Regions from separate parts of the Serinicoccus shuyuelongi genome, predicted to be linked through region 2. Evidence: predicted binding sites of a transcription regulator. Region 2 holds the regulator's gene; the other holds the start of a gene.
What was found. Region 2 encodes LexA, which represses DNA repair genes until DNA is damaged. Its sites were predicted from a motif close to TCGAACANNTGTTCGA; they were not measured.
Positions count from the first base shown of each region.

Region 1 (4,409 bases), on a different contig from region 2:
AAGCCGAACCAGCCGAACCACAGCATCGCGGTGCCGATCATCAGCAGCGGCACGTTGTGCGCCTTGTGGAAGCCCTTGGCGCGGAAGTCGGTGCGCGAGCCGATGATGTAGACGAGGACCAGGGCGGCCAGACCGGCGTTGATGTGGACCACGGTGCCGCCGGCGAAGTCGATCGCCTCACCGAAGGTGCTGCCGATGGCGCCGTCCGCGGAGAGCAGTCCGCCGCCCCACACCATGAAGGCGAGCGGGCAGTAGACCAGGGTGACCCAGATCGGCACGAAGATCGACCAGGAGACGAAACGGGTGCGGTCGGCGACCGCGCCCGAGATCAGGGCCACCGTGATGATGGCGAAGGTGGCGCCGAAGCCGATGCCGATCAGGTCGCCGGTGCCGACCGAGCTGGCCAGGCCGAAGTCCGGCACCGGGTTGCCGAGCACGCCGCCGAGCAGGGCCGGGCCGGCGGACATCCCGTATCCCCAGAGGACCCAGACGACACCGACGAGCCCGATGGAGACGAAGGACATCATCACCATGTTGATGGAGGCCTTGGCACGCGCCAGGCCTCCGTAGAAGAATGCGAGACCCGGCGTCATGAGCAGCACCAGCGCTGCCGACACCATGATCCAGACGTCAGTGGTCGAGAGTTCCATCTTTCTGCCTCCTTGTGGGGTGGTGCGACGGAACCCCCCGTGTCACGCCGTCGGGGTGGGGGTGCCATCACCGTGACGCCCAGTCAAGTCGCAGGATGTTTCGGGGAACAGACAGATGGTGTTACGACTGTGTTGCCCAGGTTTCCGTCGCGTAAATCTTTGCTGAACGAGTGAGCCGCTCCCGCCACCAGGAGTCCCGGCCCGGTTCCACGCAATATGCCGCCAGCCGCTCCCGCGACACCGCGCCCCGGGTCGCGTCGGCGCGGGAGACGTCGATCCTGCCGTCGACCGGGAGCAGCGGGGCGGGCACCACGTCCTGCTCGAGCAGCGCGGCGGTGCCCAGTCCGCAGTCGTGCTCCAGCCGGGGCAGCGCCGCGGCCAGCCGCACCCCGAGCGCCAGCCCGACGGAGGTGTCCAGCGCGGAGGAGACGACCGCGGGCAGCCCGGCCCCCTCGACGACGCGCGTCGCCCTAGCCACCCCGCCCAGCGGCGCGACCTTGACCACCACCAGGTCCGCGGCGCCCATCCGCGCCACCCGCAGCGGGTCCTCGGCCCGGCGGATCGACTCGTCCGCGGCGATCGGCACGTCGACGCCGGCCCGTGCCAGCGCCAGCCGCAGCTCGGCGAGCTCCTCGACGCTCGCGCACGGCTGCTCGGCATACTCCAGGCCGACCGCGGAGAGGGCGGTGAGCGCCTCCACCGCCTGGGCGAGCGTCCAGGCACCGTTGGCATCGACCCGGATCCTGGCCGTCGGCCCCAGCACCGCACGGACCTCGCGGACGCGGGCGAGGTCGTCGGCGAGCTGCTGGCCGGCCTCGGCGACCTTGACCTTGGCCGTGCGGCACCGGTCGTAGCGGGCCAGCACCGGACCGACCTGCTCGGGGGCGAGCGCGGGCACCGTGGCGTTGACCCCGACCTCCGTCCGCACCGCCGCGGGGAGCTCCCCCCAGCCCGCCTCGATCGCCGCCCCCAGCCAGCGCGCCGCATCGGCATCGGAGTACTCGGGGAAGGGCGCCCACTCCGCCCAGCCGGAGGGGCCCTCGAGCAGCACCGCCTCGCGGGCCGTCACCCCGCGGAAACGCACCCGCATCGGCAGGCGCACCACGGTGGCGGCGGCGAGCAGGTCCTCGGTCTCGGGGGTCACCCCAGCAGAGTAGGCCCGGATCGCGGACGCCAGGTGTCCTCGCGATGTGCGCCGCCCCTGTCGGACGAGGCGTGCGCACGACACGATGAGGCGCATGACACTCAAGTGGTACACCGTGGTCGTCGACTGCACCGACCCCCAGGCCCTGGCGCACTGGTGGGCGGAGTCGCTGGACTGGACCGTCGTCTACGACACCCCCGAGGAGGCGGTGGTCATCCCGCGGTTCGCCCTGGAGGACGAGCAGCCCGAGCAGGACCTGCAGGCGTGGATGCGCCGCGGCCAGGGCCTGGTCTTCGTGCCGGTCCCGGAGGGCAAGCAGGTGAAGAACCGGCTGCACATCGACCTCGCCCCGCACACCAGCCAGGACCGGGACGCCGAGATCCGGCAGCTGCTGGAGCGGGGCGCCACCACGGTGGACGTCGGGCAGAGCGAGGAGGACACGTTCACGGTGCTGGCCGACCCGGAGGGCAACGAGTTCTGTGTGCTCTCCAGCCGTGACCGCTAGGACGGACACGCCGTGGTGATTCGAACATATGTTTGACTTCACCGCGTGGTTGCGGATATCCTGAGGGAAGAAGGTCGATCGGGGGATCGGCTGTCGGCACCGAGGGGGTGTGGGTCGTGGGACGGACGGATCAGGCGTATGCCGCGTCACCGCTGGCCGACGCGATCGCCTCGTTCCGCACGGCCCTCGCGGGCGCAGACCTCACCGCGCTCGCCGACGACGAGCGGTTGTCGGCGCTGCGCGAGCTGGAGCTGGCGACACGGTCGGCGGCCGCCGTCTCCGTGCGGCTGCAGGTGGACTTCCGGGACAGCCAGGTCGCGGGCCAGGTGCGGGACGGCGTGGCCCGCTCACGGGCGGGCGCCTCGGTGGCCGACGATCTCGCGGCGGTGCGGATGACCTCCCCGGCGATGGCCTCCCGGGAGCTGACCAGCGCCCGGGCGCTGTCGACGGAGATGCCCCGCACCTTCACCGCCCTGCAGGAGGGCAGGATCAGCGGCTTCCAGGCGCGGGTGGTCACCGAGGCCACCGTCTGCCTGTCGACCACCGACCGCGGTGAGGTCGACACCCGCCTCGCACCGCTGCTGACGGGAGCCTCGACCAAGGAGATCGGCGCCCTCACCCGAGGCCTGGTGTACGAGGTGGACCCGGCAGGGTTCGTCCGGAGGGCCCGTCGGGCCGCCGCCGACCGGGGTGTGTCGATCCGACCTGTCCCGGACGTGATGGCCCTGCTCTCCGCCCGGCGGCCCAGGCCGTGGCCTGCCACGCGGCGCTGCACCGGGACGCGGTGGCCCGACGAGCCAGCGGTGACCCGCGGACCCTGGCCCAGCTGATGGCCGACGAGCTGCTGCCCGGCTGACCGGGAGGACCGTGGTCGACGGCATCGACGTCGAGGTCGGTCTGGTGATGACCGACACCGCCTTGCTGGCCGGGACCAACGAGGCGGCCGAACTACAGGGTTATGGGCCGATCCCAGCCGAGCTGGCGCGGGGCCTCCTGCGCCCCTCTGCCACCGGACCGGTCCAGGGCAGTGCGCAGGGTGAGCCCTGCCCCGACGGGATCCGTTGCACCAGCGCTCGGTGCACCCTGGTGCACGGGACGCCCGCGGCTCGGGTGACGTCGGCCGGGCCACCGGCCCTGACCACCACGACCACCCCAGGCGTCGCGAAAGTTGCCAGGGCATGGGTGCGCCGTCTCTACGTCGATCCCGGGACCGGGGTCCTCCGCGACCGCGACCCGCGCCGTCGTCTCTTCACCGGGGGCATCCGGGCGCTGGTCATCGCCCGGGACCGCACCTGCCGCAGCTCCTGGTGCGACGCCCCGCTGCGCACGGTCGACCACATCACCCGCTTCAGCGAGGGTGGGCTCACCACGGCGGACAACGGTCGCGGGCTGTGTGAGCGCTGCAACCTCGCCCGGGAACGGCCCCGGGCGCTGCCTCCACCGCCGGAGCACTACCGGCCCCCGCCACCGCAGCTGCCCGCCTTCGCTACCGGTGACCCGCCCGCCACGCGGCAGCGGTGATCTCGTACCGGACCTCCCCCTGCTCCACCCCGGGCAGCGGGTCGTCCCACTGCCCTTGCCAGGTCCGGACGTGGCGCATACCGAGGTTGCGCATCACCCCGCGCGAGCCCAGGTTCACCGCCATCGTCTCGGCCCAGACCGAACGGACACCCACGGTGTCGAACGCGTGCCCCAGCAGTGCCCGGCCACCCTCGGTGGCCAGCCCGTGCCTCCACCGGTCGCGGCGAACCCTCCAGCCGATCTCCGGCGCACTCCCCCGCACGGGCGCACCGACGTCCGAGTCGCTCCGTCCGAGGTCCCACCACCCGACGAAGGTGTCCCCCTCGAACCCCACCCACCAGCCCAGCCCGAGCGCGTCGGCGGAGGTGTCGGCACACCGCGGCCCCCAGAACGCGTCGATCTCCTCCGGGGTCCTGGCCCTCCCGGTCAGGTACCGCATCACCTCCGGGTCTGCGTCGAGCAGGTGCAGCAGCGGGAGGTGCTCGGCCCGCATCGGTCGCAGCTCCATCCGTGACGTCCGTAACGAAGGTCGGCTCACATCTGCATGCTGGCACGACACCCGGCCCGGCCTAGGTTGACGCCATGGACA
Region 1 is NZ_JBJFZU010000002.1:695,141-699,549, reverse strand. Features, by position in the region: gene ACI3EY_RS03535 (ammonium transporter) at 1-650, opposite strand, end outside; gene ACI3EY_RS03530 (o-succinylbenzoate synthase) at 772-1,794, opposite strand; gene ACI3EY_RS03525 (VOC family protein) at 1,889-2,299, shown strand; gene ACI3EY_RS03520 (DUF222 domain-containing protein) at 2,416-3,129, shown strand; gene ACI3EY_RS03515 (HNH endonuclease) at 3,167-3,820, shown strand; gene ACI3EY_RS03510 (GNAT family N-acetyltransferase) at 3,786-4,328, opposite strand; gene ACI3EY_RS03505 (DUF7010 family protein) at 4,403-4,409, shown strand, end outside.
Region 1: the regulator LexA is predicted to act here: its motif matches at 2,320-2,335, upstream of ACI3EY_RS03520 (DUF222 domain-containing protein).

Region 2 (4,409 bases):
ACCTGCTCGCCGGTGGCGCGGTGGTGGCGCTGACCGGGGCGGGGATGTCCACCGCGAGCGGGATCCCGGACTACCGGGGACCGGATGGCACCCGGCGGGTGACCCCGATGCAGCACGGCGACTTCGTCACCTCCGCGGAGGCGCGCCAGCGCTACTGGGCCCGTGCCTACGCGGGCTGGAGCAGGTTCGCCGGGGCCAGCCCCAACGCGGCGCACCGCGCCGTCGCCGACCTCGAGGCGGCCGGGCTGCTGAGCCACGTGATCACCCAGAACGTGGACGGGCTGCACCAGCAGGCCGGCTGTCGACGGGTGCTCGAGCTGCACGGCACCCTGACCCGGGTGGTCTGTCTCGACTGCGGGGAGCCCACCGGACGCGGGCAGGTGCACGAGTGGCTGGACGTCGCGAACCCGGGCTTCCTGGCCCACGTGGACACCGCCGGCGAGGTCCGTCCCGACGGTGACGTCGCCCTGCCCGAGGACCTGGTGGCGGGTTTCCGCACGCCCAGGTGCTCGGTCTGCGGTGGCGACCGGCTCAAGCCGGACGTGGTCTTCTTCGGCGGCTCGGTGCCGCGCGAGCTGGTCGAGGTGGCCTTCGAGCTGGTGCACGAGGCCCGGTGCCTGCTCGTGCTCGGGTCCTCGCTGCGGGTGATGAGCGGCTACCGGTTCGTGCGGCGGGCGGCGCGGGAGGGCATACCCGTGGTGGTCGTGACCCGCGGTCCCACCCGGGGGGACGCCGAGGCCACCGTGCAGCTCGACGCCCTCGTCGGGGACGTCCTGGGTCGGCTGGTCACGGACCTGGGTCGCTAGGCTGACGGCGACCACCCGGCCGGGGCCGGGGGACCGCACGGTCCGGGTCGCCCACGTGCAGGACGAGACGGACGAGGAGGTCGTCGTGGTCAGCTACGAGCAGCTCGGCGAGCTGTACGACGCCGAGGTCGTGGACCAGGACGGTCACAAGGTGGGCCGGCTCGACCAGGTCTACCTGGACAACGGCACCGGGGAACCGGCCTGGATCACGGTGCGCACCGGCTTGCTCGGCGGCCGGAAGATCTTCTGCCCGGTCGCCAACGCCGTCGTCGAGGACCGACAGGTGCGGGTGCCCTACCCGGTGGAGATGCTCAAGGGGGCGCCGGAGATCGCGTGCGACGGGCACCTCAACGAGGACGAGGAGGAGGAGCTCTACGACTACTACGCCGTGGAGGAGGGGCCGGCCCCCTCGGCATGACGCGACGACGCCCGCCCCGGCCAGAGGATGGAGGGGCCGGGACGGGCGCCGCGATCGTGGAGCCGCTCAGACGCGGCGCAGGACCGCCGTCACCTTGCCGAGGATCACGGCGTGGTCACCGTCGATCGGCTCGTAGGCCGGGTTGTGCGGGATCAGCCAGGTCTTGCCGTCCCGGTGGCGGTAGGTCTTGACGGTGGCCTCGTTGTCCAGCATCGCCGCGACGATCTCCCCGTTGACCGCGGTCGGCTGCCGGCGTACCACGACCCAGTCCCCGTCGCAGATGGCGGCGTCCACCATGGAGTCGCCGACCACCTTCAGCAGGAAGAGCTCGCCGTCCCCGACCAGCTGACGGGGGAGGGGGAAGACGTCCTCCACGGCCTCCTCGGCCAGGATCGGGCCACCCGCCGCGATCCTGCCGACCAGCGGGACGTAGGAGGGGCGGGGGCGGTCGTCGCCGATCCCGGTCTCGTCGAAGCCGGCATCCGGCGCGGTCGCACCCTCGCCGTCACCGCGGCGGTAACCGGGGCCTTCGCCGCCGGGGTGCACGACCTCGATGGCGCGCGGACGGTGCGGGTCGCGGCGGAGGAAGCCCTTGCGCTCCAGCATCTTCAGCTGGTGCGCGACCGAGCTCGGTGAGGTCAGTCCGACCGCGTCCCCGATCTCACGCAGGCTCGGCGGGTAGCCGCGGTGGTCGATCGCGTCCCGGATGACGTCCAGCACACGGCGTTGCCGGTTCGTCAGCGCCGCGCCGCCGTCCCGGTCCGGCATCTCGTGGATCGTGGCCATGCTCTCCATCCCCTTGCTCGGGTCCCACCCTCGGCGTCCCTCGTGCGGTCCGGTGCTGAGGCATCGTCCCTGGTCAGAGGGTATGTCAGTGGCGGGTGGTTGAGTCCCTGACATGAATACAGCCTACGGGGGCACGACACCGGAGGCAAACACCTGTTCGGCCCGCGTGTCGACATGCATCGTACGGGTGTGCTACACATGGAACAGACGTGCTATCGGACAGCTGTCCGGTGAGCACCGCCACGAGGAAGGTGATCAGCATGAGCACTGCCACCGCGAGCTTCATCTCCGTCCCGCTGCCCGAGGTCGGGCGCGGATGGAGCACGTCCACCCGCAGGGTGGTCGCCACGTCCCCGGCCGGGACGTCCTCGCTCCACCTGACCCGGCGCGGTCGGTTGGCGATCACGGCCACGGTCGCGCTGGCGGTGGCCGTGCTCGCGGCGACGCTCTTCAGCGTCGGCGTCATGGGCCCGGCGAGCGCGGCGTCCTCCGTCGTCGTGGAACCGGGCACCACGCTCTCGCAGGTCGCGCAGGAGCACCTGCCCGGACTGCCGCTCAGCCAGGCGATCGCCGACATCCAGCAGGCGAACCGCCTGAGCGGTACCTCGATCGCCGTGGGTCAGGAACTCGTCATCCCCGGTCGCTGACCGGTTGTCAGGAGCCGGACGGGCGCGGCGCGTCCACCGGTGTGTCCGAGTCCCCGTCCACGTCGCCGCCCAGCGCGTCCCACACGACGGGCAGCTGCTCGGAGGGCATGAAGTAGCCCGCGAGATGCGGGTCGAACATCAACCCGCCGATGCCGGCCTCGCTGTAGGTCTGAGCCGAGTCGACCACCTCGGCGGGTGCCAGGGCGATCGCCCGTAGGTCCTCGTCCGCGCCGATCATCTCGTTCTGCACGGCGAAGTGCCGGGCCCGCTCCGCGCTGGTGAACGTGAGCAGCATCAGCTGGTCGTCGATCTGGGCCGCTGCGGGAGACTCCGCACCGGGCTCGCCGACCGCGACGAACCACCAGTGACCCAGGTCCATGGTGGCCCGCCAGAGCGCGGTCATCCCCTCCTGGTCGTGCGGTCCCGCGACGCGCGCCGCCAGGATGTCGGTCTCCGTCTCCTCCGGGTCCGCCAGCATCCCCAGTCGGGTGGTGGAGGGCCCCGGGCGAGGGGCCGAACCGTCCGCCGCCGGGTCCGTGCCGTGCTGCGAGCCCGTGTCCTTCTTCGGCCGCCGACCCTCGTAGATCGACTCGCGAGGCTGGTCGGAGTCCCCCTGGAACGGCATGTCGGTCGGGTCAGTCATGCCCCCATCCGACCACAGCGCCCCGCACGGGCCAAGCCGGACGCGGGGCGCCGACCGTCAGCGGCACCTCATCCTCAGGGGTGGGCCGTCGGCGGGTCCTCGGTGTGGGGCCGGTTCACCGGTGCCGAGGGGCCGTCCTCGGCCCCGTCGGTCGCGGACCAGCTGTGCGGGACCACGCCGCTGCGGGACGCGCCGTCCGCGGACCGGTGGGTGGGTATGCCGCTGGCCACCGCGGGCGCCCGCGGGCCGCCTGCGCGCCGGGGCCCGTGCCCGTCGAGCTCCACCCGCACCTCCTCGCTGCCGACATGGACCGTGCTGCCCCGCACGCTCAGGTCGACGGGTCCACCGACCTCGACCGCGAGCAGCACCGCCTGCTGTCCGACGGTGACGCGCAGCCGGGACCCATGCCAGCGCATACGCCAGGTGATCCCGGTCCAGGAGTCCGGGAGCCGCGGGTCGAGCGTCAGCTCCCCGTCGTGGTCACGCATCCCGCCGAAGCCCGCGACCAGGGCGCTCCACACCCCACCGGTGGAGGCGACGTGCACCCCGTCGGAGGCGTTGCCGTGACCGTCCGCGAGGTCGACGAAGAGGCCGGCGTAGAAGTAGCGCAGCGCCAGGTCGTGGTAACCGACCTCGGCCGCGACGATCGACTGGACCACCGCGGACAGGGTGGAGTCCCCGGTGGTGATCGGGTCGTAGTAGTCGAAATCGGCCAGCTTCTGCTCGGCCGTGAAGGCGTCCCCGGCGAGGTAGAGCGCCAGCACGACGTCGGCCTGCTTGAGCACCTGGAAGCGGTAGATCACCAGCGGGTGGTAGTGCAGCAGCAGCGGCCGGGTGTGGGCGGGCGTGGCGTCCAGGTCCCAGACCTCACGCTCCAGGAAGTGGCTGTCCTGGGGGTGCACGCCGACGGTCTTGTCGTAGGGGATGTGCATCCCGTCCGCGGCGTGCTCCCAGGCCGTGACCTCGGACTCCCCGAGACCCAGCCGGGCCATCACCCGGTCGAACTGCCGGGGGTCCGCGTCCCGCAGCTCCCGGACACCCTCCACGGCGGCGCGCAGGTTGAGCTGAGCCATCACGTTGGTGAACAGGTTGTCGTTGACGATCGTCGT
Region 2 is NZ_JBJFZU010000005.1:12,515-16,923, reverse strand. Features, by position in the region: gene ACI3EY_RS07780 (Sir2 family NAD-dependent protein deacetylase) at 1-806, shown strand, start outside; gene ACI3EY_RS07775 (PRC-barrel domain-containing protein) at 862-1,224, shown strand; gene lexA (transcriptional repressor LexA) at 1,291-2,010, opposite strand; gene ACI3EY_RS07765 (LysM peptidoglycan-binding domain-containing protein) at 2,271-2,657, shown strand; gene ACI3EY_RS07760 (hypothetical protein) at 2,665-3,300, opposite strand; gene ACI3EY_RS07755 (glycoside hydrolase family 65 protein) at 3,375-4,409, opposite strand, start outside.